Regions from separate parts of the Aeribacillus sp. FSL K6-8210 genome, predicted to be linked through region 1. Evidence: riboswitches for the same ligand, from Rfam matches in the RefSeq annotation. Region 1 holds a riboswitch; each other region holds the start of a gene.
The links. A riboswitch is a leader RNA that binds a small molecule or an ion and turns the genes downstream of it on or off. The one in region 1 is predicted to bind thiamine pyrophosphate.
Positions count from the first base shown of each region.

Region 2: another riboswitch for thiamine pyrophosphate. It lies ahead of NSQ41_RS07195 (acetylornithine deacetylase); the one in region 1 lies ahead of thiC (phosphomethylpyrimidine synthase ThiC).
Region 3: another riboswitch for thiamine pyrophosphate. It lies ahead of tenI (thiazole tautomerase TenI); the one in region 1 lies ahead of thiC (phosphomethylpyrimidine synthase ThiC).

Region 1 covers NZ_CP150172.1:2,761,421-2,772,227, reverse strand. The annotation lists gene NSQ41_RS13435 (Na/Pi symporter) at 1-624, opposite strand, end outside; gene rpsU (30S ribosomal protein S21) at 967-1,140, shown strand; gene NSQ41_RS13425 (GatB/YqeY domain-containing protein) at 1,160-1,606, shown strand; gene NSQ41_RS13420 (hypothetical protein) at 2,085-2,639, opposite strand; gene NSQ41_RS13415 (galactosyldiacylglycerol synthase) at 2,782-3,891, shown strand; gene thiC (phosphomethylpyrimidine synthase ThiC) at 3,939-5,681, opposite strand; TPP riboswitch at 5,816-5,931, opposite strand; gene NSQ41_RS13405 (nodulation protein NfeD) at 6,125-7,408, shown strand; gene floA (flotillin-like protein FloA) at 7,425-8,417, shown strand; gene NSQ41_RS13395 (hypothetical protein) at 8,446-8,823, shown strand; gene yqfC (sporulation protein YqfC) at 8,887-9,171, shown strand; gene yqfD (sporulation protein YqfD) at 9,182-10,375, shown strand; gene NSQ41_RS13380 (PhoH family protein) at 10,379-10,807, shown strand, end outside.
Region 2 covers NZ_CP150172.1:1,474,081-1,484,887, forward strand. The annotation lists gene NSQ41_RS07155 (MDR family MFS transporter) at 1-1,472, shown strand, start outside; gene NSQ41_RS07160 (LysR family transcriptional regulator) at 1,563-2,435, shown strand; gene dapD (2,3,4,5-tetrahydropyridine-2,6-dicarboxylate N-acetyltransferase) at 2,510-3,220, shown strand; gene NSQ41_RS07170 (N-acetyldiaminopimelate deacetylase) at 3,270-4,397, shown strand; gene NSQ41_RS07175 (mechanosensitive ion channel family protein) at 4,495-5,352, opposite strand; gene NSQ41_RS07180 (peroxiredoxin) at 5,703-6,251, shown strand; gene NSQ41_RS07185 (TlpA disulfide reductase family protein) at 6,344-6,799, shown strand; gene NSQ41_RS07190 (hypothetical protein) at 7,031-7,699, shown strand; TPP riboswitch at 7,765-7,865, shown strand; gene NSQ41_RS07195 (acetylornithine deacetylase) at 7,990-9,255, shown strand; gene tenA (thiaminase II) at 9,288-9,965, shown strand; gene tenA (thiaminase II) at 9,983-10,663, shown strand; gene NSQ41_RS07210 (ECF transporter S component) at 10,679-10,807, shown strand, end outside.
Region 3 covers NZ_CP150172.1:1,094,125-1,104,931, forward strand. The annotation lists gene NSQ41_RS05415 (ClpXP adapter SpxH family protein) at 1-686, opposite strand, end outside; gene NSQ41_RS05420 (hypothetical protein) at 700-1,110, opposite strand; gene NSQ41_RS05425 (lytic transglycosylase domain-containing protein) at 1,409-2,011, opposite strand; gene NSQ41_RS05430 (CYTH domain-containing protein) at 2,011-2,601, opposite strand; gene NSQ41_RS05435 (hypothetical protein) at 2,714-3,082, shown strand; gene NSQ41_RS05440 (GTP pyrophosphokinase family protein) at 3,096-3,725, shown strand; gene NSQ41_RS05445 (NAD kinase) at 3,746-4,540, shown strand; gene NSQ41_RS05450 (RluA family pseudouridine synthase) at 4,556-5,455, shown strand; gene mgtE (magnesium transporter) at 5,560-6,924, shown strand; gene NSQ41_RS05460 (monovalent cation:proton antiporter family protein) at 6,950-8,803, shown strand; TPP riboswitch at 8,858-8,966, shown strand; gene tenI (thiazole tautomerase TenI) at 9,106-9,720, shown strand; gene thiO (glycine oxidase ThiO) at 9,707-10,807, shown strand, end outside.

The DNA.
Region 1 (10,807 bases):
TTCTAATGGCAGCAGCTGTTCGTTCATAAAGCTCATGACAATTCCGATTAATGCAGTTGATGATTGAATAATTCCGGTGAAGACCGCGCTTATTCCGACAGAAAAAAGCAAATGGTCACTCGATTTGGAAAGCAGATCAGACATAACCTGCAGGTCAGACAAAAGAAAAGCAGCTTTTTCAAACCCGTTCAAAGCTAAAAAAATACACGATATGCCGAAGCATGAACAGCCTAATGAAAATAAAATTCTGTTTTTAAAAAGCATGAGAAGAAGAGAAATTGCAAACATCATCCCTAAATAGTCATCTATTTCAACGGCTAGAAATTCGGTCGTAAAGGTCGTCCCGACATTGGAACCTAAAATAATTCCAATTGCATCTTTAAACTTTAACAAACCAGCGGAAACAAAACTAACTGTAATCACCATCACTAGAGAACTGCTATGAACAAGAGCTGTTGCAATCATGCCGGTTAGAAAGGATTTGATTGGGGCATTCGTGCAGTTGTACAGCCATTTCTCCAGCTGCCTATGGGACATTTGCTGAAATCCGTATTTCATCATTGCCATTCCGCAAAAAAATAAAAGGAAACAAGAAAAACATAATAACAGCAATTGCATTCCCATGAAAACCACCTCATCAACAGTCTATGGACAAGGTGTCACAATAAGACCTTATGAACGAGTAATTTTTTTCAATCGAACTAGTTATATTTTTTCAGACAGCTGTTTAGCGGCTTTCAAACGATCTTGAATCATTTCCTCATATACATGATGAATTTGGAAATTCTTCCATACAAAAGCTGATATAAAACAGTCTTGTAAACCTGTCCGATAAAAAAAAGTCATAAGGAATAGGAAAGATGTTTTGAACATTGACCAAATAAATCGATTATATTATACTAACTTAGTAAATGTTCTTTTTGATAAGGAACATGAACTGGCTTTGTTCGGAGGGAGGGAAAAAGGATGTCTAAAACGATCGTACGTAAAAACGAATCGCTTGAGGATGCTCTTCGCCGCTTCAGACGCCAAGTATCAAAAACTGGTACTTTGCAGGAATATAGAAAGCGCGAATTTTATGAGAAGCCTAGCGTAAGACGCAAGAAAAAATCTGAAGCTGCAAGAAAGCGTAAATATTAAAAGAGGGTGTATATTAATTATGGGTCTTCTTGAGCGTTTAAATCAAGATATGAAGCAAGCGATGAAAAATAAAGAGAAAGATCGCCTTTCAGTCATTCGCATGGTAAAAGCATCCTTGCAAAATGAAGCGATTAAACTCGGAAAAAGTGAGTTGACTGAAGAAGAGGAATTAACGGTACTTTCTCGAGAATTAAAGCAACGTAAAGACTCCCTCCAAGAATTTGAAAATGCAGGTCGTTCAGATTTAGTTGAAAAAGTGAAAGCTGAAATTGCAGTAATAACTGAATATATGCCTGAGCAATTATCTGAAGAGGAATTAATACAAATTATTAAAACAACAATTTCGGAAGTGAACGCAACGTCCAAATCCGATATGGGGAAAGTAATGGGAGCCGTTATGCCAAAAGTAAAAGGAAAAGCAGATGGCTCGCTTGTTAATAAATTGGTTCAGGGTTTGCTTTCATAATTCGAGTAAAAAGCTTGCCGCTTTCTATGTGCGGCAAGCTTTTAAGTTTTTGCAGCGGATTCATCCTATGGACTGCGGCAGTCGATTAATGAATGTAGCTGCCTTGCAATTCATCAATAGTGGTTCAGTTGTTGATAGCAAGCTTGTCGGCGAAAGAATATAGCTGCTATGCAAATGTCCGCAAAAAATTGAGCAGAGGGCAACAATGAAGGAAAACATTCGGAAAGATCGCTGATCTCAATGAAGATTATCGGGAAAATACGGCGGCAATAAAGGAAAACCTATCGAAAAGAGCACACGTCTATCTAGCTGTGAGAACAGGGAAAAACGACAGCACTATTTGCTCTGAAAGGGAAAGGATTTATTTCGGAGTTAACCCAAATATTTTCATTGAAACCTCAATGGGATCAACATGACGGAGCGTATAAGCGGCGCCTGAGCTGTTCATACGCTCTTTTTTGATGAAGGGAAAACCGTTCTATCCATATAGTTTGAGCAGTTTTTCTTTTGACATCATTAAATATTTCGGCGGCCGCTTCAAGCTATCGAAACGATATTGAATGATGAAATACATAGGGGTAAATGTCAAAAGCTTATACCATTTATAAAATGGATTTTGAATGGAAAACGTTTCAAAGCCCAGCCGTTCAGAGCCTTTATTTAAAATAGTTATTCCAATAATCCCTTTCACATTGTGAAATTGTGAATGATTCCGCAAGTATTGAACGATATTTGGCAGCCCTTTTTCTGTTTTAGAGTAAATGTATCTTCCTTTTTGAATTTCGCTCTTAAAATGATTCAGTTCCTTCATTAAATAGACGTTATGAAGATGTATTTTTAACAGAAGATCATTTTTTTTAATTTTTGTACCGTCTGAAAGAATTATTTCCCTTCCTTTATATTTTGTCAATCGAACCCGGAAAATGTCACGATTATTCTCCTTGTCCCTCACATACTCAAGCCGCGAACAAAGGTAATAAATGGGATCCAATAGGCACCAAAACTTAAAAAAACAATATCTCAACCTTCCCATTTGCAACACCTTTCACTTTTTTTCTTACAGTTTATTTTTTAGCATACGAATTGTTTTTATTTATAAGAAATTTTTTTCGAATAGCCATGCGAAATTAAGAAAAAACTTTTAAAGAACTCCATCAATAACAATGGTGAGCGATATGAAAAAAATTTTATATCTTCCTTTTTTGACCATACCTTCAGGCCATCATCAAACAGCTGATGCCCTAATGGAAGGGTTGTTACGGCTTGATCCTGACATTCATTGCGAAAAAATGGACCTTTTGTCATCGAAATTTGGAAAAATAGAAAGGCTGATATCTTCCTTTTATTTGCAATGGATTGGCCGTTTTCCTAAATCATACAGCCATATGTACCACAGGTCAGTGCTCGCGGAACAAAAGAGCGGCAAAAGGTTTTTCCATTATGAGGCACTTTTTCTCCGGCATTTAAAAAAGATCATTGATGAATTGAATCCGAAAATGATTGTTTGTACTCATGCTCTTCCTTCCTACTTGCTTGCCAGGCTGAAAGCCTTTTCTCAAATCAACATCCCTGTTATCAATGTATACACAGATTTTTTTATTCATCATCTTTGGGGAAAAAGAGAAATTGACTATCATTTTGTCGGTCACTCATATATGAAAGATTATTTGCTCGAAAAAGGTATAAATAAAGAACAGATTTTTGTTACAGGGATTCCTATTCACCCAACTTTTACAAAAAGGAAAGATGAACATGTACATAGCATGCGTTTTTATCGAGGATTAATTTCGGGAGGAAGTTCAGGCGTCGGTTCAATAGAGAAGATAACGGAAAAAATCAGCCGCGATGATGATATCCATTATATGGTGTTATGCGGAAAAAACAGAAAGCTTTATGATCGATTAATAAAACAAAACCATCCACGAATTACTCCTTTACCTTACATCTCTTCAAGAGAACAAATGAACGATCTGTACAATCGCGTCGATTTTATCATGACAAAGCCCGGGGGTGTGACAATCAGCGAATGTTTATACAAAAAAATTCCTATATTTGTATACCACACTCTTCCAGGACAGGAAGAAATAAATTTGGAGAAATTAACGAAATTCGGGATGGTGTTTGATTTTCGAAATTGGCAAGAGGAAACAAATATTTCGGCCTCCATTATTCGAGCGCTGCAATCTAAGCAGCTATCAAAATTTTTATCGAAAGTGGATGAATATCATAAAAGTTTAGCTCCGATTGAACCAGCGGGATTGATCAAACGTTTAATGAATGAATAGCTCCTGGAAGCCATTAAAGCTTCTAGGAGCATTAGTTTGAAAATTATTTATCGATAAAGGGATGACCCGCCCTCTATAAATTCTTTTGCTTTTTGCCTCAAACCTTCCTGAACGAAATCAGAATCACTTGAACCGGCCATTTTTCTTAAATTGTGGGAAATTTTCATCGAGCAAAATTTTGGACCGCACATAGAACAAAAATGGGCAATTTTCGCTCCTTCTGCCGGCAAAGTTTCGTCATGATATTCGCGTGCCCGTTCAGGATCGAGAGAAAGATTAAATTGGTCGTTCCAGCGAAATTCAAAACGGGCTTTTGATAAAGCATCATCCCTTATTTGGGCGCCTGGATGCCCTTTTGCCAAATCTGCGGCATGGGCTGCAATTTTATAAGCAACAACACCTTGGCGCACATCCTCTTTATTGGGAAGGCCTAAATGCTCTTTCGGAGTTACATAACATAGCATGGCCGTTCCGTACCAGCCGATCATGGCTGCTCCAATGGCTGACGTAATATGATCATAGCCGGGAGCAATATCGGTCGTTAATGGACCGAGGGTATAAAAAGGAGCCCCTTTGCAAATTTCATTTTCTAAATCAACATTTTCTTTAATTTTATGCATCGGAATGTGCCCAGGGCCTTCGATCATGACTTGGACATCATGTTTCCAGGCGATTTCCGTCAATTCACCGAGCGTTTTCAATTCGGCAAATTGCGCTTCATCATTGGCATCTCGAATAGATCCGGGACGCAAGCCGTCACCTAATGAAACGGCAATATCATATGTTTTTAAAATTTCGCAAATCTCTTCAAAATGAGTGTATAAAAAGTTTTCTTGATGATGCGCCATACACCACTGCGCCATGATCGAACCGCCGCGGGATACGATTCCGGTCGTCCGTTTGACGGTCAAAGGGATATAGCGAAGCAGCACGCCGGCATGTATAGTAAAATAATCGACCCCTTGTTCTGCTTGCTCAATTAATGTATCACGGTAAATTTCCCATGTTAACTCTTCAGCAACGCCATTTACTTTTTCGAGCGCTTGGTAAATCGGGACGGTTCCAACCGGCACGGGCGAGTTGCGGATGATAAATTCTCTTGTTGCATGAATATTTTTTCCTGTTGACAGGTCCATAATTGTGTCAGCGCCCCAGCGGATGGCCCAAAGCATCTTCTCAACTTCTTCTTCGATTGACGATGTTACAGCTGAATTGCCAATGTTGGCATTAATTTTTACATGAAAGTTCCGGCCGATGATCATCGGTTCACTTTCCGGGTGATTAATGTTGGACGGAATAATGGCCCTGCCGGCAGCGACTTCTTGACGAACGAATTCAGGATTTATGTTTTCACGAATCGCCACAAACTCCATCTCTGGGGTGATGATCCCCTTTTTTGCATAGTGCATTTGTGTAACGACAGCACCTTTTTTTGCTTTGAAAGGCTTTCGATGAAAAGGTGTGGCAATATTGTGATCTTCCCAATTGCGAAATCCATTATCTTCAGGCTTTACCTGGCGCCCGTCATATTCTACAACATCATGACGGTCTAAAATCCACTGTTTGCGTACAGCCGGCAAACCTTTATGAATATCTGCCTGAAAATCAGGATCTGTATAGGGACCGCTCGTGTCATAAACCTTTACAGGTTCATTTTCAAACGTTCCCGCTTCCGTTTTCGTGGGAGTTAATTGAATTTCCCTCATCGGAACCCGAATATCGGGTCTTGACCCAGTCACATAAATTTTTTTGCTTGCTGGAAACTGCATGTTTTCGAAATAATGTTTCATTTTTCTCCTCCTCCATTTTTTTATCTGAAGATGTGCATAGAAAAATAGGAGGGGAGATGGGACGTGAAAAATAAAAACGGGTTCGCTTTAGCACGAACCCGATCAATTCAATATAGAAAAAGAAGGCAATAAAATACTCCCGCTACCTACTTCCCTACGCTGGCATCATCCAGATCAGGTTCAAAGGGTTGAAGAACTTCAGGCGCGTTCTTCTCTCAGTCCAGCTAATTGGACACCCCTAGTAGATGGTTATATATTTTTTTTAATAGTAACATAATATGAAAAATAATGAAAATATTTTTTCGTTTCATGTTTGTTTGCAGAATTGTTGATTTTTGAAACTTTCTGCACAATTGTCCGTAATAATATTAGGCAAAAAATAAGGGGGGAGAGGCCTGAAATCAAACAATAAGTTTTTCGCTATTTGCGCTCTGCTGCTCATCTTGTCGATTATTTGTGCGTCTTTTGATGCCAAATCAGCTGAAGGGAAAACTGTTTATTTTATTCCGATTGAAAATACAATTGAAAAAGGGTTGGTGCATTTTATTAAACGATCCATTCAGGAGGCGGAAAAAGAGAAGGCGGATGTCATTGTTTTTGAATTGAACACTCCTGGCGGTGCTTTAGAGGCAGCGATAGAAATAGGCAAAATGATTATGGATACAGATATCAAAACAATCGCTTATGTAAATAAACATGCGATTTCTGCAGGGGCTTATATAGCATTAAGGGCTGATCAAATATATTACCATCCTGGCGGTACCATTGGGTCAGCGGCTGTCATTGACTCCAATGGCAATGCTGCAGAAGTAAAAGTGCAATCGTTTTGGAAAGCAGAGATGAGAAATGCTGCTGAGGTTCATGGCAGAGACCCTATGTTCGCTGAGGCGATGGTAGACAGCAGCTTGGATATGCCCGAATATGGTGCAGAAAAAGGAGAATTACTAACATTAACAGCAAAACAAGCGATGGAAGTCGGGTATGGTGAAGGCATCGCCAAAAGCCGGGCAGAGCTTTTGAAATCGATCGGAATGGAAGGTGCAAAAGTCCAGGAGACTGAGGAGACGTTTGCTGAAAAAATAGCCCGTTTTGTAACAAACATGTATACCATTCCGATATTATTAACGATTAGCGGTTTAGGGTTTGTGTTAGAATTGTACACTCCTGGGTTTGGCATTCCTGGTTTTATTGGACTATTGGCACTGTTTTTGTTTTTCTTCGGTCATTTTATTGCAGGGCTTGCGGGATTGGAAACGGTTGTTTTGTTCGTGCTTGGGGTTCTGCTTATAATTGCAGAGTTGTTTGTTCCAGGAGGAATTATTGGAGCAATCGGTTTTCTTTCAGTCCTTTTAAGTTTATTTTTAGCAGCTGATCATATAGGACATATGGCGGTTTCTCTTTTTATTGCCGGTTCCATTTCGATATTCACAATATTCATCATGTCAAAGGTGATTGGTAAGCGTATGAAATGGTTTAAAAAAATTATTTTAAATGATTCAATCAGCACGGAGAAAGGTTATGTATCCAATCAAAATCGTACAGATTTAATTGGGAAAACGGGTGTAACTGTGACTGCTTTACGACCGGCAGGAACAGTAATGACCGATGGAGAGGAAAGATTGGATGTTGTGACAGAAGGAACGTATATTGAGAAAGGAAGAAAAGTGAAAATTGTTAAAGTAGAAGGCTCACGAATTGTTGTAAGAGCTATTAATGAAAATGAATAGGAGGTAGGTATATCACATGGATGTATCATTTTTTCTTTTACTAGGTCTTATCGTATTAGGTCTTATTTTGCTTGGCATCTTGTTCTCTTTTGTGCCGATTATGCTCTGGATTTCCGCTCTGGCAGCTGGCGTTCGCATCAGTATTTTGACTCTTATTGGAATGAGGCTGCGCAGAGTCATTCCAAGTCGAGTGATCAATCCGTTAATTAAAGCGCATAAAGCCGGCCTTGATGTCACAACAAATCAATTGGAAAGCCATTATTTGGCAGGAGGAAATGTCGATCGAGTTGTCAACGCATTAATTGCAGCTGAAAGAGCTAATATTGAATTGAGCTTTGAACGTTGTGCTGCGATTGATTTAGCGGGAAGAGACGTGCTTGAAGCCGTTCAAATGAGCGTAAATCCGAAAGTAATCGAAACCCCGTTTATTGCAGGGGTTGCCATGGACGGAATTGAAGTGAAAGCAAAAGCCCGCATCACGGTGCGAGCCAATATCGACCGGCTTGTTGGCGGTGCCGGGGAAGAAACGATTATCGCACGTGTAGGTGAAGGAATTGTCAGCACCATTGGTTCTTCTGATGATCATAAAAAAGTGCTGGAAAACCCTGATATGATTTCGCAAACAGTTTTAAACAAAGGACTCGATTCAGGAACAGCCTTTGAAATTTTATCCATCGACATCGCGGACGTTGACATCGGCAAAAACATCGGTGCGATCCTGCAGACAGATCAAGCGGAAGCAGACAAAAACATCGCGCAAGCTAAAGCGGAGGAACGCAGGGCGATGGCGGTGGCAAGAGAGCAGGAAATGCGCGCTAAAGTTGAAGAAATGCGGGCAAAAGTTGTTGAGGCGGAAGCGCAAGTTCCGCTTGCAATGGCGGAAGCTTTAAAATCAGGAAATATTGGAGTTATGGATTATATGAACATCAAAAACATTACCGCTGATACAAATATGCGTGATTCTATCGGAAAAATGACAAAAAACTCTGCTGGTGATGAAGAAGAATGATCTTTCTGTCCATCAAAGGAGGTGTCATATGGAAATATTTGAAAATCCGCTGTTCATTGTTATTTTAATCGGGATTATTTCTTCTTTGTTTGGCAGAAATAAAAAAGATCAAGAGCAGCAGAAAAAAAGGAAACAAGCTGCAAAACAAATAAAACAAAGGGTTAAAAATGTTTCGACAAGCCCTCCAAATGAATGGAATCAAATTCAAAATGTACACACAGGCCTATCCAGCCAACTAAAAAAAGCTGAAAAAGACAAATCGAATATGAAATCTTTTCATAATAAAAATAAAAAACAGAAACCATCAGCTTTACACATGCATTCAGCTGCAAAAGGAGTCATTTGGAGCGTCATTTTAGATGAACCCCGATCCAAAAAGCCCCATCGGTCGAATTTCATAAAATAAATGAATTAATGGTGTTAATCCCCTTTTGTCTCTCATAAATATGAGGATGAAGGGGGTTCTTTTATGGGCAAAAAATGGCATCAGCGAATAAAAAGCATATTGACAGAAGGATTGCAAATACCAGCTGACGTCATGATGGATCTTCCCCGTGTTACGATGATCGGTACATTGCATATATATATAGAAAATCATAAAGGACTGCTTTCCTTTACAGATAAAGAGATTCGAGTTTTGCTGCAGCAAGGCCAGATGCTCATTAAAGGAAGCGATTTTGTGATGAAAGCGATATTGCCAGAAGAGCTCCTTGTAGAAGGGAAAATTGAACAAGTATTATATATTGATCAGTAGGGGGATCGGGATGCGGAACAATTGGTTGTTATATTTTACAGGCTTCGTTCAGGTAATAGCGGAAGGAACCGGCTCAGAAAGAATGTTGAACGATTGCACGCGGCTTGGCATTGTCACAATAAATGTAAAGCGGCTGGAAAACGGTGCAATTTCTTTTTTTATACGCCTTAAAGATGTACAGGCTTTACGAAAAGTAGTTCGTAAACATGAATGTAAGTGCACCTTTCACCAAAGGATAGGATTTCCATTTTTATTAAAAAAATCATGGAGAAATTTTGGATTTGTTATTGGAATTGTTCTGTTCATTGCCACTACATTTCTTTTATCCAACATGATTTGGCATATTGAAATAAAAGGGGCTAGTCCGAAAACAGAGCATTTAATACAAAAAGAATTGGACAAAATAGGAATTAAAAGAGGGACGTTTCAGTTTTTGACATCGAGCAATCAAACAGTTCAAAATCGTTTGATGAGCCAAATAGATGATATAACATGGATCGGTGTCAAATTAAAAGGAACGACATATTCTCTGGAAGTAGCCGAAAAGAAAAAAGAGCAAAAAAGCAAAGTGGAGAGTCCGAGGCATTTAGTGGCCGCGAAGGAAGCTGTTATAGCAAAAATGTATGTTGAAAAAGGACAACCTTTAGTAGACGTTCATGATTTTGTTAGAAAAGGACAAATATTAGTTTCCGGTGTAGTTGGAGAAGGTGATAAAATACGAAAAGTGGCAGCAGACGGAGAAATATTAGGCGAAACTTGGTATATTTCAACAGTGGAGGTGCCGCTTCAAACAACTTTCCAGTTATTTTCAGGAAAGTCAGTCACGAAGCATTTTCTCTCCTTTCGTTCTTTTTCCCTTCCTATTTGGGGGATGTTTCGCAATGATGAATCGGAATATCCGCAATATGCGGTGGAGCGAGACGAGCGTCCATTAAAATTTTTAAAATGGGATCTTCCAGTTAACTATAAGAAAGAAACGATTCGTGAGACGGAAACCTTTCACAGAAAATATTCTGTGGATGAAGCGAAACGGCAAGCGATTGCTGCCGGGAAAAATGACTTATTTCGAAAACTTGGAAAAGATGTGAAAATTGTTGGCGAAAAAGTTTTGCACGAAGACGTCGAGAATGGTAAAGTAAGATTGAAAATACACTTCCAAGTTATTGAAAACATTGTAAAAATAAAACGGGTTCAGGGAGATTAGAGAATGACAGAAGATTTAGTCACAATCAGCCAGAGTTTAGAAAATCCGAATGAAGCCATTAATTTATTTGGGATTCATGATGTTCATTTAAAAAGAATTGAAGAAGAGTTAAACGTATCGATCATTTCGCGCGGTGAAGCGGTATATGTTTCAGGAGATAAAGAAAAAGCTGAACTGGTTGAAGACATCTTGAAATCCCTTCTTTCGGTTATTCGAAAAGGAATTTCGATTAACGAACAAGACGTGCTTTATGCAACAAAAATGGCGAAAAGTGGGAAGATCGATGAATTTGAATCCCTTTACGATGAAGAAGTTGCGAAAAATGCAAAAGGAAAAACCATTCGTGTAAAAACACTAGGTCAACGAAAGTATTTTCAAGCAATTAAAACGCATGATTTAGTATTTGGAATCGGTCCAGCAGGAACAGGAAAA
Region 2 (10,807 bases), 1.3 Mb from region 1:
AACTAGACCATAAAGAAACAAAGCGTCCGTTCGTTTTAGCTGCCGTCATGCTGGCGATGTTTATGGCTGCAGTTGAGGCAACGATCGTTTCCACAGCAATGCCTGCCATTGTCGCAGAAATTGGCGGTTTTTCAAAATATAGCTGGATTTTTTCTTCCTATTTATTAATGAATTCCGTAACGATTTTAATATATGGTAAATTGGCGGATTTGTTTGGAAGAAAACCGATTTTTGCTTTTGGCATCATTATTTTTTTAATTGGCTCTGTGCTTTGCGGTCTCGCCGATTCGATGGAAACTTTAATTATATACCGTTTTATACAAGGGATTGGAGCCGGAGCTGTGATGCCAGTCGCCACAACAATTGTCGGCGATATTTATACAGTAGAAGAAAGAGCCAAAATACAAGGATATTTGTCCAGTGTATGGGGAATTTCTGCAATAATCGGTCCCGTTTTAGGTGGCTTGTTCGTTGAGTACATAAGCTGGAAGTTTGTATTTTGGGTGAATGTTCCTTTAGGCATTTTATCAATGGCAGGAATCGGTCTGTTTTTGAATGAACGCATTGATAAGAAAAAGTCGAGCATTGATTATGCAGGCGCCATGTTCATGCTTATTGCGATCAGCTTGTTGATGGTCGTCCTTGTCGAAGGAGGAGTCCGCTGGTCTTGGACTTCCTGGGAGGTTGCGGCGTTATTAGCTGTTGCATGCTGCTTCTTTATATTGTTTATTTTTCAGGAAAATCGGGCCGATGATCCGATGATGCCGCTTTCGCTTTGGAAAAATCGCTCCATTTTGCTTGCGAATGTAACGTCCTTGACGACCGGGATGATGCTTATGGGCATTTCCACCTTTTTGCCGACATTTGTGCAAGGTGTTATGGGAAAATCGGCAATGGTGGCTGGATTCACGCTGACAACGATGTCAATCGGATGGCCGATTGCTTCAACAGTAGCGGGGAGGATTTATTTAAAAGCCGGCTTTCGTGCCACATCAATTTTAGGAGGCATTTTTTTATTGGCCGGCAGTCTTGTCTTTGTTATGCTTTCAGCAGATGACGGACCTGTTCATGCTATGATCGGCTCTTTTTTACTCGGCGTCGGAATGGGGCTGACATCGACCTCGTTCATTGTATCGATTCAATCGGCAGTTGATTGGAAAGAACGCGGAATTGCCACCGCCACCAATATGTTTATGCGAAATCTCGGCAACACCGTCGGCGCCGCTTTGCTCGGCGGGATTTTAAACAGCAAGCTGCAAACATATTTGGAGGAGCATAGTGCTGGAAAAAACTTAAACATTGATTCGGCCAACAACCTATTGAATCCAGAATCAGATCTTTCCGGTCCTATAAAAGAGGTTCTTGAGTCTGGTTTGAGCATTGCTCTTCACCATGTTTATTTCGTCGTCTTTTTATTAGCAATTTTGAGCGTTCTTTTTATTTTCTTTCTTCCGAAGAGAGAATTAAAATGAATGTTTTTTGCTAAACTTGTTATGACGGAAAAGCAAAAATATTTTATAATGTTTTTGAACTATTGAATCCACTAAGGAAAGGGTTTAGCGATGCAAATTTCGGAATTGCAAATCCTTGTGACTTTGTCTGAAGAAAAAAATATGAGAAAAGCGGCTGACCGACTTTTTGTTTCCCAGCCTGCTTTGTCGCAGCGTCTTCAGTCGATCGAAAAAGCATGGGGATTTAAAATTTTTTTGCGCTCACAAAAGGGATTGACTCTTACACCGGCAGGAGAAAAAGTTGTCCAGTTTGCAAAAGAAATGATTGAAAAGGAAGAGAAGGTAAGAGAGGAAATCTCTGTTTTGGAAGGAGAAGTGTACGGGACGTTAAAGCTTGCAGTGGCATCCATAATCGGCCAGCACTGGCTTCCAAAAGTTTTGAAAAAATATGTACAAAAATACCCTCAGGCGGAAATTTCACTTATAACCGGGTGGTCAAGCGAAATATTAAAATGTTTATATGAAGATGATATTCATATCGGAATCATACGCGGAAACCCTGATTGGAAAGGGTTTAAACAGCATTTGCTGGAAGATACTTTGTATTTAGTTGACACAGAAATTCAAAGCATCGATGATTTAGTACACACAGAGCGGCCTTTTATTCAATTTAAAAGTGATTCTACATACTATCAAGAAATACAAGAATGGTGGCACAGGCAATTTAAAAACCCGCCAAAAAGGACAATTGTCGTTGATCAGATCGAGACGTGCAAGCAAATGGCGTATCATGGTATCGGCTTTGCGATTTTGCCTTCTGTCAGCATTGATGAAAAGGATGGTTCGATCTTTCGACTGCCGCTCATTGATCATGAAGGAAAGCCGATTAAAAGGGATACTTGGTTGATCGGGCATGAATCATCGTTAAAGCTTAAACAAGTGCAGGCGTTTATGGAAATCGTCCATCAATTTATTAATGAATGATAAATTTGCTTGTCAATTGATTCTTTTCTTTGATACAGTAATGGGGGTACAGAAAAACAGAGAGGAGTATTACGATGAAAATGATGGATGCAAACGAAATTATTTCATTTATACAAAACAGTAAAAAAACGACTCCTGTAAAAGTTTATGTAAAAGGTCAATTAGAAGGAATCAACTTTGGAGAACAGTCCAAAACATTTATTACTGGAAACACAGGCATCATCTTTGGAGAATGGTCTGAAATTGAACAAGCACTAGCAGAAAACAAAGATAAAATTGAAGACTATGTTGTTGAAAATGACCGCCGGAACTCAGCGATCCCGCTTCTTGATTTAAAAGGCGTAAAAGCGAGAATTGAACCAGGTGCAATCATCCGTGATCAAGTGGAAATCGGAGATAATGCGGTCATCATGATGGGGGCAGTGATCAATATCGGCGCCGTCATTGGTGAAGGAACGATGATTGACATGAATGCAACATTGGGCGGTCGTGCAACGGTTGGTAAAAACTGCCACATTGGTGCCGGAGCGGTTTTAGCTGGTGTAATTGAGCCGCCTTCTGCAAAACCTGTCGTAATCGAAGATGATGTTTTGATCGGAGCAAACGCCGTCATTTTAGAAGGTGTAAGGGTAGGAAAAGGCGCGGTTGTTGCAGCTGGTGCTGTTGTAGTGGAAGATGTTGAACCGTACACAGTTGTTGCAGGTGTTCCTGCGAAAAAAATTAAAGATATTGACGAAAAAACGAAAGCGAAAATTGAAATTAAGCAAGAATTGCGGCAGCTCTAAATTCGAAGCGTGGACAGCGTCCACGCTTATCCTTTAGGAGGGGACTCATATGAATAAGGATGCGCTTATTGCCATTCGCCGTGATTTGCATAAAATACCTGAACTCGGATTTCAAGAACATAAAACACAAAAATATTTATTAGATTATATTCATTCGCTGTCGAACGAAAGGCTTGAAGTGAAAACATGGAGAACAGGTATTTTCGTGAAGGTCCATGGAACAAATCCTCGAAAAATGATAGCCTACCGGACAGATATTGACGGATTGCCGATTGAAGAAAAAACGGGGCTTTCATTTCAATCAGAACATCCAGGCTTGATGCATGCTTGCGGTCACGACTTTCATATGACGATCGCTTTGGGGGTTTTAACTCATTTCGCCTATCATCCGATTCAAGATGATCTGCTATTCATCTTTCAGCCGGCAGAAGAAGGGCCTGGCGGTGCAGAGCCGATGCTAAACAGCGAGATTATGCAACAATGGATGCCGGATATGATCACTGCGCTTCATATTGCTCCGGAGCTTCCGGTTGGAACTATCGGAATGAAGCCTGGACTACTTTTTGCTAATACGTCCGAGTTGTTTATCGATTTAACCGGGAAGGGAGGCCATGCCGCTTTTCCGCACACGACACATGATATGGTCGTCGCTGCTTGCTCCCTTGTCACCCAGCTGCAATCCATCGTTAGCCGCAATATAGATCCTTTGGATAGTGCTGTAATTACCATTGGAAAAATTGCAAGCGGCACGATACAAAATATAATTGCGGATCACGCCAGATTGGAAGGAACGATTCGCACATTTTCTGTCGAATCGATGGAAAAAGTGAAAAAGCGGATTGAAGACATGGTCAAAGGTATAGAAATCGGCTACCAATGCAAAGCAGAAATTGACTGGGGTTCGATGTATTATCAAGTGTGGAATGATGAAGCGTTATCAAAAGAATTTATGGAGTTTGTCCAGAATGAAACAGAAGTTCAACTCCACGTATGCAAAGAAGCGATGACTGGGGAAGATTTCGGCTATATGCTGGCGAAAATTCCGGGATTTATGTTTTGGCTTGGAGTTGATTCTCCTTACGGCCTTCATCATGCGAAGCTTTCACCAAATGAACAAGCAATCTTTAAAGCGGTCGATCTTATTTGTCAATATTTTGAATGGAAAGGCAATAAATAGAAGATTCATAGCCTCCTGCATAAAGCAAGAGAAAAAAATTAGAAATACGTTCTATACAAACACGAAGTCATAATTAAAAAGGAAAGGGGATGAGAGATCATCCTCTTTCCTTTTGCTGCTCGTTCTTATGAATCATCACTTGATGAGGGAACGGAATTTCGATGCCGTTTTCATCAAGCACTTCTTTCAGCCGTTTCCGGAGCTTTCTTTCAACAGCCCACTGCTCCATGTTTTTCGTTTTGGCGATGATGCGGATAATCACATCAGACGTGCCGAAATTTTGCACGCCTAAAACGTCCGGACCCTCCACAACCTCTTCAGTTTCTTTTGCAAATTGGTCGCAAGCTTCTTGAAGAATGGACATGACCCGATTTAAGTCTTCATTATACGATATGCTGATATCAACGAGGGCTTGCATATTTCCTCTAGAATGATTGGAAAGGCCGACAATCTGCCTGTTTGGAACATAATGCAATGTGCCGTCAAAGCCTCGGATTTGCGTCGTTCGTAAACCGACAGCTTCCACAATGCCTGAATAATTGCCTGTAGTGACATAATCTCCAACATCAAGTTGTTTTTCTAGGAGAAGGAAAAATCCTGTCACAACATCGCTGACGAGCCCTTGAGCTCCAAAGCCGATCGCAAGACCAACAACCCCAGCCCCGGCTAAAAGCGCTGTGACATTGTAGCCAAACACTTGAAAAACGGTAACAATAAAAATGAAAAACAGGGCATAATGAAAGAAATTCAAAACTAATGTTTGCAGCGTTTTAGCCCGCGTGGTGGAAATTTCCTTCCGATTCTCAAGCCCCTCAAACATTTTGTGAATAATTTTATTGCCGATTGATTTGACGATAATATATGCAATGTAAATTCCAATAAGCTTGGCCAAAACTTCTCCTGATTTTAAAGCCAGATCAGCCCAATCAATAGATTCAAAAAAGTTCAAAACCATTTCCCCTTTCTTTTCAAGCCAATCATTTGGTTATTTGACGGGATCGTGTTAAACTGAATGTACAGTTGAAAGTTTAGCATAGAAAAAGGAATTTTCAATGATTGTTACATTTTTTTAATGATAGCGGCGAAAATTGGAAATAGTATTATTGTTCTCTTCACCGCAATGAAAATGTAAAACAAATTATTTAAATTAATTATTACTTAAAATTGACTAAAATTTTGTTGTTATATATAATAGTAATCGGAGGAAGGATATTGAGAAAATACTCAATTCATTCTCATTTGTTTTTGAAGGAAACGATCAAAAAGTTTCCTTTAAAATAAAATTTTAAAATGGAGGGTTACATAATGGCAGAGCGTTTGGTTGGTAAACAAGCTCCACGTTTTGAAATGGATGCCGTTTTGCCAAACAAAGAGTTTGGTAAAGTAAGCTTGGAAGAAATCATGAAACAAGGAAAATGGACAGTTCTTTTCTTTTATCCAATGGACTTCACTTTCGTTTGTCCAACTGAAATCACAGCTATTTCTGACCGTTATGAAGAATTTGAAGATCTTGATGCAGAAGTGATTGGTGTATCAACTGACACAATTCACACACACTTAGCTTGGATTAAAACTCCTCGCGAAGAGAACGGTTTAGGCGATATTAAATATCCGCTTGCAGCAGATACAAATCATCAAGTATCAAGAGACTACGGCGTTTTAATCGAAGAAGAAGGAGTTGCTCTTCGCGGATTGTTCATCATCAATCCAGAAGGCGAACTTCAATATCAAACAGTATTCCATAACAACATTGGCCGCGATGTTGATGAAACATTGCGTGTACTTCAAGCGCTTCAAACTGGCGGACTTTGCCCAGCAAACTGGAAGCCTGGTCAAGAAACGCTTAAAGTATAATGAAGCTTTTCATTCAAAGGGCCTAGCAGTACGTTAGGCCTTTTTTCAAACGATTATTTTTTTGATATTCATTCTTCAAGGAGGAAGCGGAAATGAAATTACGTGAGCCAATGCCTGAATTAGTCGGAGCAACAACTTGGCTGAATGGCGAAGTAACGAAAGAGCAATTAATCGGTGAAAAACCAACATTAATCCATTTTTGGTCAATCAGCTGCCATTTGTGTAAAGAAGCAATGCCGAAAGTAAATGAGTTCCGCGATCAATATAAAGATAAACTGAACGTAGTAGCTGTTCATATGCCTCGCTCCGAAAAGGATTTAGATATTGATGATATTAAAAAAGTAGCGGAAGAACACGGGATTACGCAACCGATCTTTGTTGACAACGAACATAAATTAACCGATGCTTTTGAAAATCAATATGTACCTGCATATTATGTTTTTGACAAAAACGGCATTCTTCGCCACTTCCAAGCAGGAGGAAGCGGAATGAAAATGCTGGAAAAACGTGTTAATCGGGTGTTAGCGGAAACAGAAAACGCTGAATGATTCAACCATCTGCAAAACATTGCAGGTGGTTTTTCATTTTAGAAAAATACCTTTCCGGCTTTGAAAGGACTTGTTTTTATTGCTTCGAAGCTTTCAAAAGATAAGCATCTCCATTTACCATTCATCTGACATCCTTTTTCCAGCTCTCAATCCTAAAGAAATGATTCACATTCCAAATCACAACATGCTATAATAAATGATGCTAGTTTGAACAAAAAGGAGCATAGGTGGATGGCAAAACAATCACAAACTTTTTCCATTATGAATCTATTAAAGGTGCTTTTGGCTGTCATCGTTATCCTTTTCCTATTTTATTTGCTTGCATTTAACGACGTCGTCGTGCGTTTTATATCTCTGCTATTAAATGGATGTTTAGTTGTTCTCGCCTTCCTTGTCTATCGGAAAATAGACTATATGATAAAGATGAAAGAAGAACGAAAAGAGCCTATTCAAAACGAAAAGCTGCCTGATGAAACAGAAATGGCGCGAAAAGAACAGCAATTAAATAAACTGGAGCTTGATAAAACGCAATTGTTGGAGGAGCTATTAACAAAAGCCGGTATCGAAGAGGAAGAAAAACAAAAGTACCGAGCCAAAATTAGAGAAAAAGAGGATGAAGCTTCAAAGCTTCAACAAGAGCTAGCATTCATGAAAGGCCGGATTGCCAACTTGATTTTAAAAAGAGATCCTGAGATCGAGCGGATTGTCCTGCTGCTTGATGCAGATTTTATATTAAATCATTCGTTAGTGGAAATTAATCAAAGGTTTCAGGAAATTAGCGGCAGTTTTTCTGAACAATCGATCGAGCATTTGAAAAAGGCTAATTATATTGATCAACATTTGCAATTTACTCGAATTGGTTATCGTGAATTATTAAAGACAGCAAAAAGAATCAATTAACCGTTAGCTTGTATTTTTCTATATTTTATGATTTAATGAAATTAAATGAAAATTTCATAATATTAACATACCACTAGGGGAGCCGAAAGGCTGAGAAAGGCGTGTGCCTTGACCCTTTGAACCTGATCTAGATCATACTAGCGTAGGGAAGTGGTGCAGTAATATCGAAACCTGTCTATGGGTTTTGTATATACTTGCCCGTTCCCTTATATTGGGAACGGGCTTTTTGCATTACAAGGCTGGTTGGCAAACCATTTTTCAAAACAAAATGTTAAGAAAGGGGAGACAACGTGTTACAAACGCTATTTCAGCAAATTGATGAAAGGGAAGAAGAACTTCTGAATCTTCTAAAAACACTCGTATCGTTTGAAACGCCGAGCCCTCCGGCAAGAAATGCAAAAGAGGCTCAAAAGTATGTCGCCTCATATTTGGAAGACATCGGCTTTTCCATTGATCAATGGGATTTATATGAACAAGATCCAGTCGTAGTAGGAACGAAAAAAGGAAAAGATCCAGAAAATTACCACAGTTTAATTATTAACGGGCATATTGATGTCGCTTCAATCGAAGAGGGAGAAGAATGGCTAACGCCTCCTTTTGAGGCAACGGTTAAAGGGGATTACATATATGGACGCGGTGTAGCGGATATGAAAGGGGGAATGGCTGCCAGTCTGTTTGCATTAAAGCTGCTGCAAGAAAACGGCATTGAGCCGGGAGGGGATATCATTTTTCAGTCCGTCGTCGGTGAAGAAGTAGGCGAAGCAGGAACAAAATCGTGCTGCGACCGGGGATATCGAGCTGATTTTGCCATCGTTGTCGATTCAAGCAACTGTGAAATACAAGGGCAGGGCGGGGTGATCACGGGCTGGATTACGATTGAAAGCCCCGAGACATTTCACGATGGCACGAGAAGACAAATGATTCATGCCGGCGGGAAGCTTTTTGGGGCAAGCGCGATTGAAAAAATGATGAAAATTATTGAAGGACTGCGAGAGCTTGAACAGCATTGGGCAGTGATGAAAACGAGCAAAGGCTTTCCGCCTGGTTCTGCCACAATTAATCCTGCAGTGATTGAAGGTGGAAGGCACGCCGCTTTTGTGGCCGATAAATGTTCCCTTTGGATTACCGTTCACTATTACCCGGAAGAGCATTATGTAGAGGTGATCCGGGAAATTGAAGAACATATCCATCATGTTGCAATGGCTGATCCATGGCTTCGGAAATATCCTCCGAAATTTAAATGGGGCGGCACATCGATGATTGAAGATCGAGGAGAAATTTTCCCAGCTTTTTCATATGACGAACATTCACTCGGAGTGAAAACATTACAAAAAGCACATAAACTGGCATTTAATGAGGAAGCAAAGCTGACGATGTCCCCTACTGTGACAGACGGCGGCTGGCTGAGTGAAGCGGGAATTCCCGTCGTTTTATATGGACCGGGCACGCTTGAAGATGCACACTCGGTGAATGAAAAGCTGTCCATCCCCCAATTAAAAACATTTACAAAATCGCTGATCGCGTTTTTATTTGATTGGTATCAGAAAAAACGATGACAATTACAAAAGCTGCGAAAGGGGTAATTCAAATGTTTACAGACCGATTGTATAAAACTGCAAAACCGATTTGGGAAGCGAGTTACCATCATCCGTTTGTTCAAGGAATCGGCAATGGGACGCTGGATATCGACAAATTTCGCTTTTTTATGGAGCAGGATTATCTTTATTTAATCGAATACTGCCGCCTGTTTGCCCTTGGAAGCTTAAAGGCTCACAATCTTCAAACAATGACAGTTTTTGCTGATCTTCTACATTCGACGTTAAAAGTGGAAATGGATTTGCATCGTCAATACGCTGAAAGAATAGGAATAGAGAAGGAAAAATTAGAACAAGTTCAGCCTGCTGCTACAACCGTTGCATATACGAGCTATATGTTAAATGTGTCGCAGCGAGGATCATTGGCAGAACTGGTTGCCGCAGTCCTTCCATGTACATGGAGCTATTATGAAATCGGCACACGCTTACATGAGATTCCTGGTGCCAGTGAACATGAGTTTTACGGCGAGTGGGTAAAAATGTACGCATCAACAGAATTCGGTGAATTGGCAAAATGGCTGAAAGATTTAATGAATGAGCTTGCAGAAGGAAAACGGGAAGAAGAATTGAAATGGCTGGAAGATATTTTTGTCACAACGAGCAAATACGAATATATGTTTTGGGAAATGTCTGAACGAAAAGAAATGTGGCCAATCGAAATCAATTCTTAATATAGGAGAGAATGAACATGAAATTTACTGAAAAAATTCGAACAAAAGCAGATCCGATATGGCAGGCCAGCTTCGATCATCCATTTGTAAAAGGTATTGCCGAAGGGAGTTTGCCGCTTGAATGTTTTCGTTATTACGTTTTACAAGATTCGTATTATTTAAGCCATTTTGCAAAAGTGCAATCGTATGGAGCGGCAAAAGCAAACGATTTATATACGACATCGCGAATGGCTCAGCATGCACAAGGAACATTTGAAGCGGAATTATCTCTTCATGAAACATTTGCCAAACAGCTGGGAATCACAGAGGAGGAGAAGGCGAATTTTAAGCCGGCCCCAACGGCGTACGCCTATACTTCCCATTTATATCGAGCGGCGATCAACGGTCACTTAGGCGATATTATTGCTGCAATACTTCCGTGCTATTGGCTATATTACGAAATTGGCGAAAAATTAAAAGATGCGAAGCCAAAAGAACCGATTTATCACCAATGGATTGCGGCTTATGGGGGCGATTGGTTTAAGCAGCTTGTCGAAGAACAAATTGACAGGCTGGATGAAATCGCACAACAAACGATAGAAGCCGATCTAAAAAGAATGGAAGAGCATTTTATCATCAGCAGTCAATATGAATTAGCGTTTTGGGAAATGGCTTACCGTTTAGAAAAATGGGAAGTGGAACCAAAAATCAGTCAATAAAGGAGTTTGATCATAATGAAAGGATTAAAACTGACAGACATTCTAGTAACAATTGTTATTTCGATCGTTTTTGGAATTGTTTATAAACTATGGGGACCGCTTTACTATGCGGTCAAGCCGATCGGGCTGCATGTCGACCAGCTC
Region 3 (10,807 bases), 1.7 Mb from region 1:
GGCACTTGAGACGGCTTCGGTTTATCTCCGACAAGCTCGCAAAGAATATCAACATATGTTTCATAAGGATATAATCCGGTAATTTTTAATCCTTCCTTCTCTTCACGGCAATGAAAAAAGACAAGGGAAGGAATTTCATGCACGTCCATTTCTTCTGTAATTTTATAATCGCATTGAAGTGCTTTTCTTGCACTTTCGGAATATAAGTCCCTCTCAAATTCATTGACATCAAGGCCGACATTTTTAGCAATTTGTATGAGAACGTTTTGATCAGAGACATTTTGCTTTTCTAAAAAAACAACTTCCTGTAAGTGCCGCAAGAAACGGATGCCCGCTTTTCTCCCTTGAAGCTCCGCTGCTTTTAAAGCAAGGGAAGCTCTGTAGGGCGATGATATAGGGTTTTCAAGCCAAAGGTTGCCGTCACATGACATGCCGGTTCTGCTCGCTATCTTCTCCCATGATTGGGCAATTGTTTTCGGTTTCCGCCGTTTTGTTAAGTTTAAATTAGCAAGCTTTCCGCAAACAATATGGCGCAATGAGAAAAGCCTGCCGTATTCGATTTGCAGTTTTTTGATAAACGGTTCAAGCGCCCAGCATTCAGGGCATAGCGGATCAATAAACATATAAATCTCGATCGGCTTTTTAGGATGACTGTGACAATGAGAAAAGAAGTGAGCAGCATTCACTTCGTCTTTTTTGTCAGGTTTCAACTGAATACTCCTCCTGATCTTCGTCTTTCGAATTAATCATGTGATGGGCGGTCACCACAAGCCGATCGTAGAAAAACTCTCGTATTTCCCCGTCAAGTCCGACCTCGTCCATTGCTTTTCGCATACATGAGAGCCATGCTTCTGCTCTCCTCGGCGTAATCGGGAATGGAAGATGGCGGGCTCTGAGCATCGGATGTCCGTGTTCTTTTGTGTAAAGTGGCGGACCACCTAAAAACTGTGTCATAAATTGTTTCTGCTTTCTGGCAGTTTCCGTTAAATCCTCCGGGAAAATAGGTTTTAAAAGAGGATGTTTTTTAACATTTTTATAAAAAGCATCGATTAGAGCGTGAAGTTTCTTTTCTCCAATCGCGTCATATGGAGTTAAGGGTGGTTTTGTCATGGTGATAGCTCCTTTGGAATCATTCGTTAATAATGATGTTACATTTATTTTATCAACATAACTTATTTATCTCAAACGAATCGCTTTGAAGGAGTTGGCTGAGGCAATGCAAACAAAAGGATAAATAGCGAAAGCGGGAGCTATTTCCGCAAATATGTTGTGCTTGCTTGTGAAATGAACATAGAAGGACTTGCGGCTTGAAGCGCAGCTATCGAAGATTAGCCGAAATCGATTGGATAACAAATATTCCCAACTACTTTTAATGAAAAAGAAAAAGGTGCTGTTTGTTTGCACCTTTTTACGCAAAATATTTTTGAGTAATTTTATTTACATAGTTTTGCGTTTCTTTAAATGGAGGGATGCCTCCATATTTGTCGACATTTCCCGGACCGGCGTTGTATGCAGCCAGCGCCAATTTTACATTACCGTTATATCGGTTTAAAAGCTGTTTTAAATATTTTGTGCCGCCCTCGATATTTTGCACAGGATCAAACGGATTTTTTACACCGAGCGCTTTTGCTGTAGAAGGCATGAGCTGCATATAGCCGGCAGCTCCTTTAGGACTGACGGCATTTGCCTTGAAGCTTGACTCCTGTTGAATCACAGCTCTGATTAATTTGGCATCGACGCCGTATTTTTGAGCCATCTTCTGAATGATTTCATTTAGATCAGCGGAAACCTGTTTCTGTTCATTTGTTTTTTTGGCAGATTGGGAGGAAGACAGTGAAATATTCTCTTTGGCCGTTTCAGATTGTACATCTTGTTCGATGAAGGCATTTAAAACATCCTGAAAGTTCAGCGAAATTGCTGCATCTTTTGTTTGCGGCCCATCGGATTGGCCTGACAAAAGACGAAGGACTTCAAGCTCAAACAGAACATTGAAATTATAGTTTGTATTCATCACAAATTCTCCTTTGAAAATTTTGCGGAATAAAACCGCTTTATTTTATTTTCTGTTTGACGGATCGGGATGTTGTGTTTGTTTAAAATCTCCAAAAATTGCTGCTTTCCTTCCTTTTCATCCTCTGCCTCAAATTCGATTTCAAAATCCTCTCTACTTTCATATCGGCTATGATCGAGAACAATTTCACCATTTTTATATTTTTTTGTTGCCCGGCTTGTAATGAGCGAACCGAAACAAAGAAGGCTTTCGGGCTTGATTTCAAGCTGTTTGATTTTTTCGACCACTGATCCCTCCTTCGGAAAGACTGACTCATGAATGGCTGAAACTGCTTCCTGATCGGTTAAAAACTGGTGTGTTTCCAGCAGTCCGACATGATAGGGCTCCTTTAATGTCAAAACATACTGATCCTTTTTTTTACGAATTCTTAAGGCAGCGCCATGCTTTTTCAACGCAAAATATTTTGTGTCAAAATAATAGTTTTCCTGCTCGGCAAAATCTTTTTCGGTCAATTGAAAAAAATCAGCTAAGCGGTGGAATTCTTCTTTTGTAAGCAGGTTTTTAAATTCTATCTCAAGCTCTTGAACCATCGGGCATTCCTCTCTTTGATTAATATCAAAATAAGGTAATACAGTTATGAATATGATACAATAAAATATATTCGAGTTGAACTTGAAATGTTTGATTGGAAGGGTGAACAGCATGAAAAAAAGAATAAAAGTGCTGGCTGTCAGCAAAACGGAAGAAAAATTGCTGCTCGAAACGGAACATGTCCAAGATGCAGTCAATCTTGCAGCAAAAGGACAGATGCTGGTAGATTCAGACCAATTTTCTTTTATTTACATATTGGATAATGGCGCTGACTTTCTTTACATAGATTTATCATCGGATATTTGGCCGCATTTAAAAGAAGCCAAAAATGAAGAGCTTCCTGTTTATGCTAAAGTGGGAGAAAAAGAAATTTTGCTTACCCATTTTCATGAGGAGATCGAGTTTTTGCTTGAAAATATAAAAGGAAACGCAAATTACGGCGAGGAGATGGAAAAAATGGTGGAAAGCGTGTTTTATTAGGAGGGGGGACTTTATGAACTACAAGGAATGGGAGCAATTTTTAGCGCCTTATAAGCAGGCAGTGGAAGAATTAAAGGTCAAATTAAAAGGGATTCGTTCCCAATTTGAATTGAGAGGAGAACATTCTCCAATTGAGTTTGTGACAGGCAGGGTAAAACCTGTGCCGAGCATTTTGGATAAAGCGAAGCGAAAACAAATTCCCCTTGATAAAATAGAAGAAGAAATGCAGGACATTGCCGGGCTCCGAATGATGTGCCAATTTGTCGGCGACATTCAATTGGTTGTTCAAATGCTAAGAGATCGGCATGATTTGGAAATCGTGGAGGAAAGAGACTACATAACCCGAAATAAAGAAAGCGGCTACCGCTCTTACCATGTTGTGGCCCGCTACCCGGTTCAATCGTTCGAAGGATTGAAAAAGGTTTTGGTTGAAATTCAAATTCGTACGCTTGCCATGAATTTTTGGGCGACGATTGAGCATTCTTTAAATTACAAATATAGCGGGAACATACCTGAACAGATTAAAATCCGCTTGCAGCGCGCAGCTGAAGCAGCTTACCGGCTGGATGAGGAAATGTCGCAAATACGGGGAGAAATTCAAGAAGCGCACGCGATATTTTCACGCAAAACAGAAACAACATAAAAAAGGAGAATGATACTTAAATGAAGTTTTCGATCACATCAAAAGGTGATGAAACATCTAATGCTTTGGCGCAAAAAATCAGAACCTATTTGCTCGATTTCGAGTTTCAATATGATGAAGATCAGCCGGATATCGTGATTTCCGTCGGGGGAGACGGAACATTGCTTTATGCATTTCATCGATATAATAAACGATTGGATAAAACAGCGTTTATAGGAGTTCATACGGGGCATTTAGGATTTTATGCCGACTGGCTCCCGAATGAAATTGAAAAAATGGTGATTGCAATTGCTAAAACACCGTTTCAGATCGTTGAATATCCATTGCTTGAAGTGGTGGTCCGGCATAATGGCGGGAGTGAAGCCTCCTACCTTGCGCTAAATGAATGCACAGTGAAAAGCATTGAAGGGACTCTCGTCATGAATATAGAAATTAAAGGGCTTCTCTTTGAAACATTTCGAGGAGATGGGTTGTGTATTTCAACACCGACAGGAAGCACCGCCTACAATAAAGCGCTTGGCGGTGCTCTCATTCATCCTTCACTGCGGGCTATTCAATTAACAGAAATGGCTTCCATAAACAACAGGGTGTTCCGGACAATCGGCTCGCCGTTAATTTTGCCTGACCACCATACGTGTATGCTAAAGCCTGTCAATGATGTTGATTTTCAAATTACAATCGATCATTTAACACTTCTTCACAAAAACGTCAGGTCCATCCAATGCCGGGTCGCACAGGAAAAGGTAAGGTTTGCGAGATTTCGGCCTTTCCCATTTTGGAAGCGGGTCCGGGACTCGTTTATTGGCGACAGATAAAGGAAAGAGAAAAACATGGGGACATTTCAGCTTCATTGGGACATCAAAAAAGAACATCATGGCTGGCTGCTTAGAGAATTTTTGCGGGAGCATCATATTTCTAAATCCGCTTTAACAGATATTAAATTTAACGGTGGAAAAATTGTCGTTAACGGGAACGAAAAAAATGTCCGATACGTCTTACAAGAAGGCGATCAAGTAACCGTCCATTTTCCGGAAGAAAAGAGAAGCCAGTCGCTCATTCCAGAGAACATACCATTGGACATTGTTTATGAAGACGATTATTGCCTTATTGTAAATAAACCGGCGTTTTTGTCCACCATTCCGTCTAGAGAGCATCCGTCAGGAAGTCTTGCGAACGGGCTTTTACACTATTATGATCAACAGCGGCAAAATCTTACGGTGCATATCGTCAATCGGCTTGACCGGGATACATCCGGGCTGCTTCTTGTAGCCAAACATCGCTACAGCCATTTTCTTTTTTCAAAGGAACAGCAAAAAGGAGCGGTAAAACGGACATACATCGCAATTGTCCATGGAAGGATCAGCGAAGACGAAGGCATCATCGATGCGCCAATTGCAAGAAAGGACGATAGCATCATCGAGAGAACTGTCAGGGAGGATGGGAAAAAAGCTATTACGCATTTTCGGGTCATAAGCCGCTTTTCTGACAAAACGGTTGTTGAGGTAAAGCCTGTAACTGGTAGAACTCATCAAATTCGTCTACATATGTCCTATATAGGTCATCCGCTTTTAGGAGATTCGCTTTATGGTGGACAAAAAGAAGAAATTGACCGCCATGCCCTCCACAGTCAGTCGCTGTCCTTCTATCATCCCGTTTTGCATAAAAATTTGACGTATACTTGCAAGCTTCCTCCTGATATGGAAAAAATAATTAAGCATGCGCGCCTGTAAGTGCATGCTTTTATTATGAAAAAATGTACGACAAAATCAGATAGATTTGTTAATATAGTAAAACACAAAACTTTTCGATATTTTTCCGGAAAGGAGGAGATTTTATGCAGCCTAAAACAGATGTACCGGAATACAGACAGTTGATGATTGACAAGCTGAGAGAGAACAATGTAGAGGAATTCCGTTCGCTGTTTTTTGAGCTACATCCATATGATCAGGCAAAATTTTTTCTAAAACTTGACCAGCCGGATAGAATGCTTTTATATCAAATTCTATCTCCGGAAGAAATGGCGAATGTTTTTGAAAATATAAGGGATGATAAAAACCGCTACAAATCGCTGCTTGAGGAAATGCATCCGGCATTTGCCGCCAAAATGATGGAATACATGTACGCTGATGATGCGGCAGATGTATTAAGTGAGCTGACAAAAGAGAAAATTTCCAGCTATTTAACCATCATGGACGCTCAAGCTGCCAAAAGCATAAGCGAGCTTCTTGATTATGAACAATTTACCGCAGGAAGTATTATGACAACTGAGTTCGTTGCCATTAATGCCAATTATACGGTGCGGTCAACGATGGACTTGCTGCGGAAAGAAGCTCCTGATGCGGAAACAATATATTATTTATATGTGATTGACGAAGAGAAACATCTTGTTGGCGTCCTGTCGTTAAGAGATTTAATTGTTCATGAAGACGATACTTTGATTGCTGACATTATGAAAAAGAAAGTCTACTCGGTATCTGTGGCGGATGATCAGGAAGAAGTAGCAAGAAAGATGAAGGACTACAATTTTTTGGCTCTTCCGGTTGTTGATTTTCAACATCGTCTTGTTGGAATTATAACTGTTGATGATATTATTGATGTGCTGGACGAAGAGGCTTCTGACGATTATTCGAAACTGGCCGCTGTCTCGGATGTAGATTCATATGATCCGAATGCTGTTTCTGCTGCCAAAAAAAGATTGCCATGGCTTATTATTCTCCTATTTTTAGGAATGTTCACCGCCGGCCTAATCGGCCAGTTTGAAGAAACGTTGAACAAAGTGGCAACTTTAGCGCTCTTTATACCATTAATTGCAGGGATGGCTGGAAATACAGGAACACAAGCTCTCGCTGTTGCCGTAAGAAGAATTGCAACAGGCGAAGGCACTTCCGAACGCGTGTGGAAAATTATTCTCAAAGAAGCTGGAACCGGCTTGATTACCGGAACAGTATGCGGAATTGTTGTTGCACTGACAATTTTTATTTGGAAGCAGAAATTTTTCTTAGGACTGCTAGTGGGTCTTTCCATATTGTCAACGCTGACTGTTGCGACAATTGCCGGGGCGTTTGTTCCTCTTGTCATGCACAGGCTTCGCATTGACCCGGCTGTGGCCTCCGGTCCATTTATTACAACGATTAATGATATGATCAGCATTTTGATTTATTTTGGCATGGCGACGCTATTTATGAACTATTTGCTCTAACAAAATTAGCTAAAGGAGGCGCAATATGGAATCACATGCAGTAACCTCTCTTGTCATCGTGCTGGTCGGCGCTTTTTTAACCCCGATTTTGCTGCATCGGTTCAAACTGGCATTCATTCCTGTCGTCGTTGCGGAAATTATTGTCGGATTAATCATCGGGAAAACGGGATTTAATTTAGTGCAGGAAGATGTATGGCTGTCAACTCTCTCAACGCTGGGATTTATATTTCTCATGTTTTTAAGCGGGCTTGAGATTGATTTCACCATTTTCTCCAAAGAGAAGAAAAAAGAAGAAAAGCTGCCCAACGGAAAAAAAGCTCCTCATACTTTTTTGGTTGCGTCAATTGTTTTTCTTGGCATTTTCGTTGTTTCATTACTTTTATCGTATTTGTTAATGTGGATGGGATTTATCCGCAATGCCTTTTTCATGACGTTAGTGATTTCAACGATTTCTTTAGGAGTAGTAGTGCCGACGCTGAAAGACGAGCAAATTATGAAAACAAACATCGGCCAAATTATTTTGCTGGTTGCTGTCATAGCCGACCTTGTCACCATGATTTTGCTGGCGGTTTTTGTCTCCTTAAACAGCGAAGGAGAAAGCAATACGTGGCTTCTGCTTCTTTTGTTTGCAGCAGGCGTACTGCTTTACTTCATTGGCAAAAGGTTTAAAAGTCGATCCTTTATTAAAACGATGTCAAAAGGAACGGTTCAAATTGGAACAAGGGCGGTTTTTACGTTAATTCTCGCACTTGTAGGTTTATCGGAAACGCTTGGGGCAGAAAATATTTTAGGCGCCTTCCTTGCGGGAGTTTTAGTCTCGCTTTTATCGCCTAATTCAGACTTGGTGCAAAAGCTAGATTCGTTTGGTTACGGTTTTTTAATCCCGATCTTTTTTGTCATGGTAGGGGTGGAATTGGATTTATGGGAATTGATCAAAGATCCGAACCTTCTTTTGTTAATTCCTTTGTTATTTCTCGCCCTCTTGATCTCAAAGTTTATTCCCGTTTTTGTGCTGAGAAAATGGTATGATACGAATACAACGATTGCGGCGGCGTTCTTGTTGACTGCTACTTTATCATTAGTTATTGCGGCAGCTGAAATTGGACAGCGAATCGAACTGATTGATAAGCAAATGGCTGACGCACTAATAGTAGTTGCCGTGTTAACAAGCATTATCACGCCGATAGGATTTAAAAAATTATTCCCTAAAAAAATGGCGGTGCAGCCAAAAAAGAAAATTGCTTTTATTGGTGCAAATCAAATGACCCTTCCAGTCACAAGAGAATTGGACAAAAATTTGTATGAAGCAACCGTATATCATACACAGCAAGACAAAATTGAAAACGGGACTGCTCAATCGGTGTTTAAAATTGAAGAATTGAAAGACTATTCGATAGAATCATTGAATGAACACCACATAATGGAAGCTGATATAGTGGTAGTGGCTACTGGGGATGAAGAAAGAAATGCGGAAATTGCGACATATGCAAAAGAATGCGGCGTAGAACAGGTCATCGCCTCTATTTCTTCCCCGGAGTTGGATCAAATATTAAAAGAAAAGGGGATCAGCGTATTTTCCGTCATGCTGTCAACAAAAACGCTGCTCAGGGCTTTGATCGAATCGCCTGGCGTTATGCGGATCTTAACAAACCAAGACAACTCTCTTTATCAAATTAATATGAATAACCGAAAATATGATGGAATGAAGCTTCGATACTTTCCGTTTACAGGAGATTGTATCTTTGTCCGGATTTTTCGAGGTGAAGATTCCATTGTGCCTCACGGCGATACCGAATTGAAAAAAGGGGACCGCTTGATTGTAACGGGTTCCCGCAAATATGTAAATGAGTTAAAAGATGAGCTGGAATTTAGTAAATAATATTTGCAAACAAAACAAATTGTGATAGCATGAAATTAGTATGAAAATTTAATAAGCATCCACTAGGGGAGCCTTTGGAAAGGCTGAGATTAAAGTGTTGACTTTAAGACCCTTTGAACCTGATCTGGATGATGCCAGCGTAGGGAAGTGGGAATTTGAAACATATGTCTGATATTCCATTACCACTTTCCAGCAAGGAAGGTGGTTTTTTATTGTTTCCAGTCTCACCCTTGGACAGCTGCTTTCCAGTTTTGAACCTTGAAAGACGAGTGTGAGCGTCTTTCTCATGAAAGGAATGTACAATGTTGGAGCTTCATGCCGTAACAGACGGAACAAAACCAGTTAACGAGCTAATACGCATAATTTTGTCCATATCAGATCATGTTGATTACGTTCATATACGAGAAAAAAATAAAAGACCATGTGAGATCATTCATCTCGTAGAACAGCTTTTGGCAAACGGGATAAGGAGAGAACAGCTTGTTATCAACGATCGGCTCGATGTTGCGCTCCTAACAGGCGTTCAAAATGTTCATCTTCCGGGAACCGGCCTGCCGGTAAAAAAAGTGAAAAGCGCTTTTCCGCAAATAAAAGCCGGTGTCAGCGTCCATTCATTAGATGAAGCGGTAAAAGCAGAAAAAGACGGAGCAGACTATTGTTTTTTCGGAAACGTTTTTGAAACGAACAGTAAAAAAGGACTTCCGGCAAAGGGAACAGATTTGCTTGGGAAAATCGTTGGACACGTCAATATTCCTATTATCGCCATCGGTGGGATCACGCCTGATAATATGCAAAAGGTTTTAGAAAAAAAAGCAAGCGGTATTGCCGTTATGTCCTATATCTTTTCTTCGAAAGATCCAGAGAGCGCTGCCAAACTTTTCAGGAAAGGGGAAGCTTTTTCAAATGAACGTTTTTGATGTTGGAATCATCGGGGGAGGGGTCATCGGCCAAGGGATCGCCTATGAGCTATCAAAAGCAGGGCTGAAGACCGCCGTGTTTGAAAGCGGCGAAATCGGAGGTAAAGCGACATCCGCTGCAGCAGGAATGCTGGGTGCCCATTCTGAAAATGAAAAAAGAGACATATTTTTTGAGCTATGCTTAGAGAGCCGAAATTTATATCCGAGCCTTGCAAAAGAATTATTGGAGCAATCTGGTGTGGATATTGAGCTTGTGCAGGAAGGCATGTATCGGCTTGCATTTACTGAGGATGAAGGCCGCTTTCTGCAATCGCTTGCAGATGAGGATGAGCTAGAATGGCATTCAAGGGAAAACGTACTGGCAAATGAGCCACATGTTTCTGAAGACATTGTGGGAGCTCTTTGGCTTAAGCATGACGGCCAAGTGAAAGGTTCATCTGTTTGCCAGGCATATGCGAAAGGCGCTAGAAAATATGGTGCATCTATTTTTGAACAATGTCCTGTTTTCGACGTGATTAAAGAGGGAAAAGCATACAAGCTTGTCACTTCCCAAGGAGTTTTTATATGTGGAAAAGTCGTCGTTTCAAGCGGAGTTTGGAGTGGCTTTTTCTTTGAAAAGCTGGGGCTGAGAAATCCAATGAAGCCCGTTAAAGGAGAATGCTTAGCCATAAAACCGAAAAAACTGGTGATCAACAAAACAGTGTTTTACGAGCACTGTTATATCGTACCGAAAAAAGACGGCACCGTTATTATTGGAGCAACTTCTTATGAAAACGACTGGGATACGCATCCGACAGTCAAAGGAGTATCCGAATTAATGATAAAGGTTCAGAAAATTATGCCAGAAATCGGGTCTGAACCGGTCGTTAGTGCTTGGTCGTCGCTCAGGCCGCAAACAGCTGACGGCTGGCCGTATTTTGCCGAGCACCCGGAGCATGAGGGAATCTTTTTTGCGACCGGTCATTATCGAAACGGCATTCTTCTAGCGCCGATTACAAGCTTGATCGTAAAAGACATGATTTTGAAAACGAATCAATATGAGCGTTATGTTCATAGCTTTTCTTTAAACCGATTGCTTTCTGATGCG